One region of the Cobetia sp. SIMBA_158 genome, then DNA from elsewhere that is predicted to be linked to it. Evidence: predicted binding sites of a transcription regulator. Region 1 holds the regulator's gene; each other region holds the start of a gene.
What was found. Region 1 encodes LexA, which represses DNA repair genes until DNA is damaged. Its sites were predicted from a motif close to TACTGTNTANNTANACAGTA; they were not measured.
Positions count from the first base shown of each region.

Region 2: dinB (DNA polymerase IV) is a predicted target of LexA. The motif match lies at 1,177-1,196, and genes of this name have one in related genera.
Region 3: R2R70_RS02885 (YqiA/YcfP family alpha/beta fold hydrolase) is a predicted target of LexA. The motif match lies at 1,237-1,256, and genes of this name have one in related genera.

Region 1 covers NZ_JAWJYL010000001.1:239,967-242,235, forward strand. The annotation lists gene R2R70_RS01045 (DUF6586 family protein) at 1-44, shown strand, start outside; gene R2R70_RS01050 (hypothetical protein) at 297-536, shown strand; gene lexA (transcriptional repressor LexA) at 683-1,312, opposite strand; gene R2R70_RS01060 (TetR/AcrR family transcriptional regulator) at 1,865-2,269, shown strand, end outside.
Region 2 covers NZ_JAWJYL010000008.1:157,254-159,522, reverse strand. The annotation lists gene dinB (DNA polymerase IV) at 100-1,158, opposite strand; gene R2R70_RS13475 (Na+/H+ antiporter family protein) at 1,323-2,269, opposite strand, start outside.
Region 3 covers NZ_JAWJYL010000001.1:621,391-623,659, reverse strand. The annotation lists gene parE (DNA topoisomerase IV subunit B) at 1-110, opposite strand, end outside; gene R2R70_RS02885 (YqiA/YcfP family alpha/beta fold hydrolase) at 325-1,077, opposite strand; gene pgi (glucose-6-phosphate isomerase) at 1,348-2,269, opposite strand, start outside.

The DNA.
Region 1 (2,269 bases):
AGGCGCTGCTGCCGCAGCTGCGTGAGTCGAGTGTCGAGTGGTAGGTCAAGGCGTTGATCTGGTGCTGCACGCTGGTGATGACTGGCGCATGGCAATCGGGTGACGTTTCGCCTTCACGGGTGCTAGACTGATCGCATTGTGGCAAGCCCTGCATTCTCCGGTACGACCATGGCTCTGGCTGTGGTCGTACTTTTTTCTGCGTCGCTGATGGCAACGCGGTGCCGGGCTTGCCAGCCGTCGCGCTGACGATTACAACGACGCCGGTATCTCGCGAGATGCCGTGCAGGAGGAATGACGTGTCCGATCCCGCCGTACTTGAAATTGTGCAAATGGAAGATGGTGAAGTGATTCTGCGCGCCGCGGAAAGCGAAGGTGAGCCGCTGCTCAGCATTCGCATTTCGGACGAGGCCGCTGATCTGCTGCGTGACAATCGTTTCGAGGTCGCGCGTGAGATGATCGACCACGCCATCACCCGGACTCGCCTTTGGGATGGCGAAGAAGACGAGGACGAGCAGTCAGAAGGCATCGTGCACTGATCCATCGCTCGCGCTTCGCGCACAAAAAAACCCGCCTCGAGGCGGGTTTTTTTGTGCAATGCGTGCGGCTTTTCTGTTGCTCAGAGCTCTGCGAGAAAGGTACTGCTGGGCAAAGCTCGTTGCTCAAAGCGCTGCTGGTCAAGGCCTCAGTGCAGGCCACCATCGCGGATGACGCCCACCCCGAGACCCTCGATCTCCAGGCTGTCCGTGCGCAGGTCGACCTTGATCGGCGAGAAGTCCTCGTTCTCGGCTTCCAGCCACACGTAATGCCCGTCACGGCGGAAGCGCTTGACGGTGACCTCATCCCCCAGACGTGCCACCACGATCTGGCCGTCACGCACGCTGGTGGTGCGGTGCACGGCCAGCAGGTCACCTTCCAGAATCCCCACGTCCTTCATCGACACGCCGCGCACACGCAGCAGGTAGTCGGCAGCCGGCGAGAAGTAGTCGCTCGGTAGCGGGCAGTGACGGTCGATATGCTCGCTGGCAAGAATCGGACTGCCGGCGGCCACTTCCCCGATCACCGGCAGACCATCGTTGGCGCTGTCGTCGACGTCAGCCAGCGACGGCACGCGAATGCCACGTGAGGTGCCCGGCACCATCTCGATGGCGCCCTTGCGCTTGAGGGCACGCAGATGCTCCTCGGCGGCATTCGGCGAGCGGAAGCCCAGCGCCTGGGCGATTTCGGCCCGCGTCGGCGGGTAGCCAGAGGACTTGATGGTCTTGATGATGAAGTCGAAGACATCCTGCTGGCGCGGAGTAAGCGGCTGGGTCATGGCATTGCCTTTGGCCTGGGCGGCATCTTGAGCTGACGGCACGGGGTGTGCATCCATACAACTGTCATTGTATCCAGTCATGGCGGTCATGCAAGGCATTGTGGCTTGCGTGGTGGCCTCAAAGGGCAGGTAGTCGCCGGGATATCGCTGTCTGGCGACTTTTCCTGTCGATATCCGAGACATTCTTTCTTTAAGGGAATGTCTGGAGGTGAATGTCTGGAGGTGAATGTCTGGAGATGAACCCGGCCTGGCTCTGGCGGGGTGGTCAGTTTCCGAGCATGACGAGTCCTTGAATCGGGATGGTCAGCGCTGAGGGAATATCAGGCTTGGCTAAACCTCTGGCGTTTGAAACGCGAGAGAATTGTCAGTCATGGCATGGCGCGCTAGAATCAAAGTGTTTCAAACGAATGTTCGCCGATGGTAGTGCTCACGGGTACCATGATCGAACGCGCCTTGCGGTGAACCTGCACCACCTCATGAGAGAGTCGCCGCGCGGGGCTTGCGCCGTGACCTACGACTCCAGTCCTTTTCTACCTGACAAGGGTTCCGCCCATGGCCCAGACCGATACCGTTACCCGCATCCTCGATACTGCCGAGGTGCTGTTCGCCGAGCGCGGCTTCGCCGAGACCTCACTGCGCAACATCACCAGCAAGGCCAAGGTCAATCTGGCGGCGGTGAACTACCACTTCGGCTCCAAGAAATCGCTGATCCAGGCGGTCTTTGCGCGCTATCTCGATCCGTTCAGTGAGCGTTTCCACGCGGCACTCGACAGCGTCGAGCAGCAATACGCCGGGCGCCAGGTGCCGCTGGAGGTCCTGCTGGAGGTGATGGCGCGTACCGTGCTGGAGGTGCCGGCCGAGCGCAACAGCCTGCGTACCTTCATGCGCCTGCTCGGGCTTGCCTATACCCAGGGTCAGGGCCACATGCGGCGCTATATTCGCGAGCATTACGGCACG
Region 2 (2,269 bases), on a different contig from region 1:
ATGAGTCTGTCATCGACCTGAGGTCGTGACGAAGAAGCCGGTACCTGTTTCAGGTGCCGGCTTTGTTGTTTTCGGGATGGGGTGGGCGCCTGGCGCGAGCTAGAACAATCCCAGCTGCTGGGCGTCCTCGCGGGCCTTGAGGCGCACGCCGACGCCCAGCAGGCGGACAGGGCGATGGCCGCGTTGCCAGGCTTGCTCCATCAGCAGGGCGAAGCTGTTGGCGCTCGGCAGCGTGGTGGTCGAGGCGGGGAGCAGGCTTTCCAGCGTGGTGCTCTCGAAGTTGTTGAAGCGGATCTTGACGAACTGCTTGGCCAGCACCGGCTGGTCATGGCGGGCGTGACGGCTGGTCAGGCGTTCGAGCAGGGCGGGCAGGCGCTCGAGGCAGGCTGGCAGATCAGGCAGGTCGTGATCGAAGGTGTGCTCGACACTGATCGACTTGCGCTCGCGCTCGACACGTACCGGTCGCTCATCGATGCCGTGCGCCAGCTCGTGCAGGCGGGTGCCGAACTTGCCGAAGTGCTCGGCCAGGGTCGTCAACGGTGTGGTGCGCATGTCCTCGCAGGTGGTGATGCCCAGGCGTGTCAGACGTGCCAGCGTCGCCGGGCCGACCCCATGCAGCTTGCCGACGGGCAGCTGGCGGATGAAGGCGTCGCTGGTCTCGGGGGTGATCACCGTCAGGCCATCGGGTTTTTCCCAGTCACTGGCGATCTTGGCCAGAAACTTGTTGGCGGCCACGCCAAGGGAAAGCGTGATGCCGGTGCGCTTGAGCGCCTCTTCCTTCAACCAGCGCGCCATCCAGGTGGCGCTGCCCTGAAAGTCAGTCACGGCGCTGACATCCAGATAGGCCTCATCCAGCGAGAGGGGCTCCACCAGGGGTGTCAGCTCATGGAAGAGTGCCTGGATCTCGGCGGAGACGGCGCGGTAGCGCTCGAAGTCCGGGGGCACCAGAATCAGCTGAGGGCACAGGCGCAGCGCGCGGGCAGTCGACATCGCCGAGCGTACGCCGAAGGCACGCGCGGGATAGTTGCAGGTGGCGATGACACCGCGTTGCTCGGTGCGGCCGCCGATGGCGATGGGCACCTCGCGCCACTCGGGATGGCGGAGCATCTCGACGGCGGCATAGAAGCAATCGCAGTCGGCGTGGAGGATCTTGCGCATGCGCGCATCATGCTAAAAGACTGGATGGCTGTCCAGTGGCGGTGCCCATTCATTGCGCCTGAGCCTGCTCCGCAACGACAACGCCCGACAGTGAGGAAGGTCTTCTCTGTCGGGCGTTGGCATGTCTGGCATCTCGCTTGGGCGCGAGACTGTCGCTCAGCGGATTACAGCGTCATCGCGGCCACCCAGCCGAACACGATCAGCGGGATGTTGTAGTGGATGAAGGTCGGCACCACGCTGTCCCAGATGTGGTCGTGCTGCTGATCGACATTCAGGCCGGCCGTCGGGCCGAGGGTCGAGTCAGAGGCCGGTGAACCGGCATCTCCCAGCGCGGCGGCGGTGCCGATCAGCGCGACGGTGGCCAGCGGCGAGAAGCCGAATTGCAGCGCCAGCGGCACGTAGATGGCGGCAATGATCGGAATGGTCGAGAAGCTGGAGCCGATGCCGAGGGTGATGAACAGACCGACCATCAGCATGACCAGCGCGGCCAGCGGCTTGTTGTCACCGATGATGTGGAAGGAGGCGTCGACCAGGGTCTGGATGTCGCCGGTGGCCTTCATCACGGAAGCGAAACCTGCCGCCGAGATCATGATGAAGCCGATCAGCGCCATCATGCGCATGCCGGACGTGAAGAGGTCATCCGCTTCGTTCCACTTGAACAGACCACCCAGCGAGAGGATGGCGAAGCCGACCAGGCCGCCGAGAATCATCGAGCCGGAATACAGCTGAATGCCGAGGGCGGCGATGATGGCGACGCCTGCCATGATCAGGCCGCTCTTGGACGGCGTGTGCATGGGCATGGGCGTGTGGTGCGGTACGTTGCTGGACTTGATCTCGCGGGTCGCGTAGTCACGCGGCTTGCGGTAGGAGACGAACAGCGCCGTCAGCAGGCCGAGGAACATGCCGCCGACCGGAATCGCCATCGCCATCGGTACCATGCCGCGGGTCACGTCGAGACCGAGCGACTGGCCGGCCTCATTGATGTTGGCCAGCAGGATGTCGTTGAGGAAGATGGAGCCGAAACCGACCGGCAGCAGCATGTAGGGCGCGGTCAGGCCGAAGGTCAGTGCACAGGCCACGGCACGACGATCCAGGCGCAGGCGGTTCATGG
Region 3 (2,269 bases), 380 kb from region 1:
TCCTGCGCCAGGTGGTTGGGCCGAGAAGTGTCGGTATACATGCCGGGCCGCTTGCGGACCGGTTCGAGGCCGGAGAGGACCTCAATGGAACTGGCGCTGTACTGACTCATCGCAGCCTTGTGTCCTTGGTGTTGACGCCCGCCATCCGACTCGCCATTTCACGTGCGCGAGACGGACAACGGATTCCTGAAAAATGAGAGACCGGCGCCTGGCGTTCAGCATCGAACGCCCTGCCAAGTCGTGCCAATCCATGTCGTGCCAAGAGGTGCCTTGCCCAGCCGGGTCGTGGTGTGTCGTAGCAGAAAGCACCACGCGCATGACCTGCTAGTCCGGCGCGACATGCATCGCCGCTGCGGTGGCGGGGGCCAGCCGGTGCCCGCCATGCGCCATGATCGCCGGCAGATATTCCGCCAGCTGCGCAAAGCCGTGATCGCCACCCGGTGTGATGATCAAGCGACTTCCCTGATAGAGCCCTGCGGCATCATTGACATCCAATGTCTCATCGGCCGTCGCCAACAGCACCAGGGTGCGCTGCGCCGTGACCGGTTCCGCTTCCAATGCGAGCAGTCCGGGCCCGAAATCCTCGGTGACGGTGAACGTCACGCCGGTATAGGGGTTGGCATGCACCGAGCCGAGCCATTCGCTGACCAGTCGCGCGGGACGCACGGCCGGATTGATCAGCACGCTGCGCGGCCCCTGACGCCAGACGCTCTGAGAAGGACCTGCCGGCCCCTCGAGGCGTGCGGCCTCACGCGCGACCAGCCAGGTGGCCAGAAAGCCGCCCATGGAGCTGCCGATCACCATGATGGCGTCATCACAGGCAGGGTCTGCGGGGTCCAGCGCCAGGCGCTCACACAACGTGAGATAGGCCGCGTTGACCGCCGCCTGACCCGCGCCGGGCTCCGGGGGGATGTCCGGCATCACGCACGGCAGGCCGAACTGCTCTGCCGCGCGCTGCATCAAGCGTGCCTTGGGCGAACAACTGGCCGAATTGAAGCCGTGCAGATACAGCAGACCCTTGACGGGCGCGGTGGCGTGCATCGCTGCCGTATCTGACGGAAAGGGGGAATTGGCCATCAGCACTCCCGACAACACGCCAGACCGCGAAACCTCCCCTCCCACGCCTCAAGATGGCTGGGCATCTCTCGAGCGTTCATAGGTTGGGAGCAGGGTTTTCGACGGTCTGCGTCGTGCTGTCTAGTGTAAACGATTGATTCGCTTATAGGATAGCGAGAATACTGTATAAATCAACAGAGAGCGACGACTGCCGCCGCTCGTCTTGCATGGCATATCAGCATGCCCTTACACGCTCTCTCACTCACACCCTCACTCACATCCGCCGTGGGCTCAGCGCGGGTCCTGATCCTGGGCTGCCCACACCGCTTCGATCAGCGCACGGCTGGAGGCATCCAGTGTCTCGAAGCCTTCGCCAGTGGTCATGGTCGCTTCGGTGGCGGTGGCGATCTGCTTGCCCAGCTCCACGCCCCACTGATCGAACGGGTTGATATCCCAGATGGTGGCCTGAACGAAGACCTTCTGCTCGTAGAGCGCAATCAACGCACCCAGCGTTTCCGGCGTCAGCGTTTCCAGCAACAGCGTGGTCGACGGCTGATTGCCACGGTAGCGCTTGTGGTTCGGCTGCGCCTCATCACCGGGGATGGCGTCATCGCCCAGCATCAGTACACGTGACTGGGCAAAGCAGTTGGCCAGCGTCAGGCGGTGCTGTGCCTTGAGGTGGGCGCGCGTCTCGGCGTCCTCGACGTGATCATAACGGCACATCGGCGCGATGAAGTCACACTCGACCGCCTGGGTGCCCTGGTGCAGCAGCTGATAGAAGGCGTGCTGGGCGTTGGGCCCCAGCTGGCCCCACAGCACCGGACAGGTCGAGTAGTCGATCATCTCGCCATCGTTGGTCACCGACTTGCCGTTGGATTCCATCTCCAGCTGCTCGAGGTAGCTTGCGAAGTACTCCAGCCGGCCATCATAGGGCAGGATGGAGTGGGCGCGGATATCCAGGAAGTTGTTGTTCCAGATCCCGGCCAGCGCCAGCAGCACCGGCAGGTTGTCTACCAGCGGCGCGGTGCGGAAGTGCTCATCCAGCTCATGCGCCCCGGCCAGCAGACGACGGAAGTTGTCCATGCCGACATTAAGCGCGATGGGCAGACCGATGGTGCCCCACAGCGAATAGCGGCCGCCGACCCAATCCCAGAACAGCAGCTGATGTTCCGGCGCGATGCCCCACTCGGTCATCTTCTCCGGCTTGGCGGAA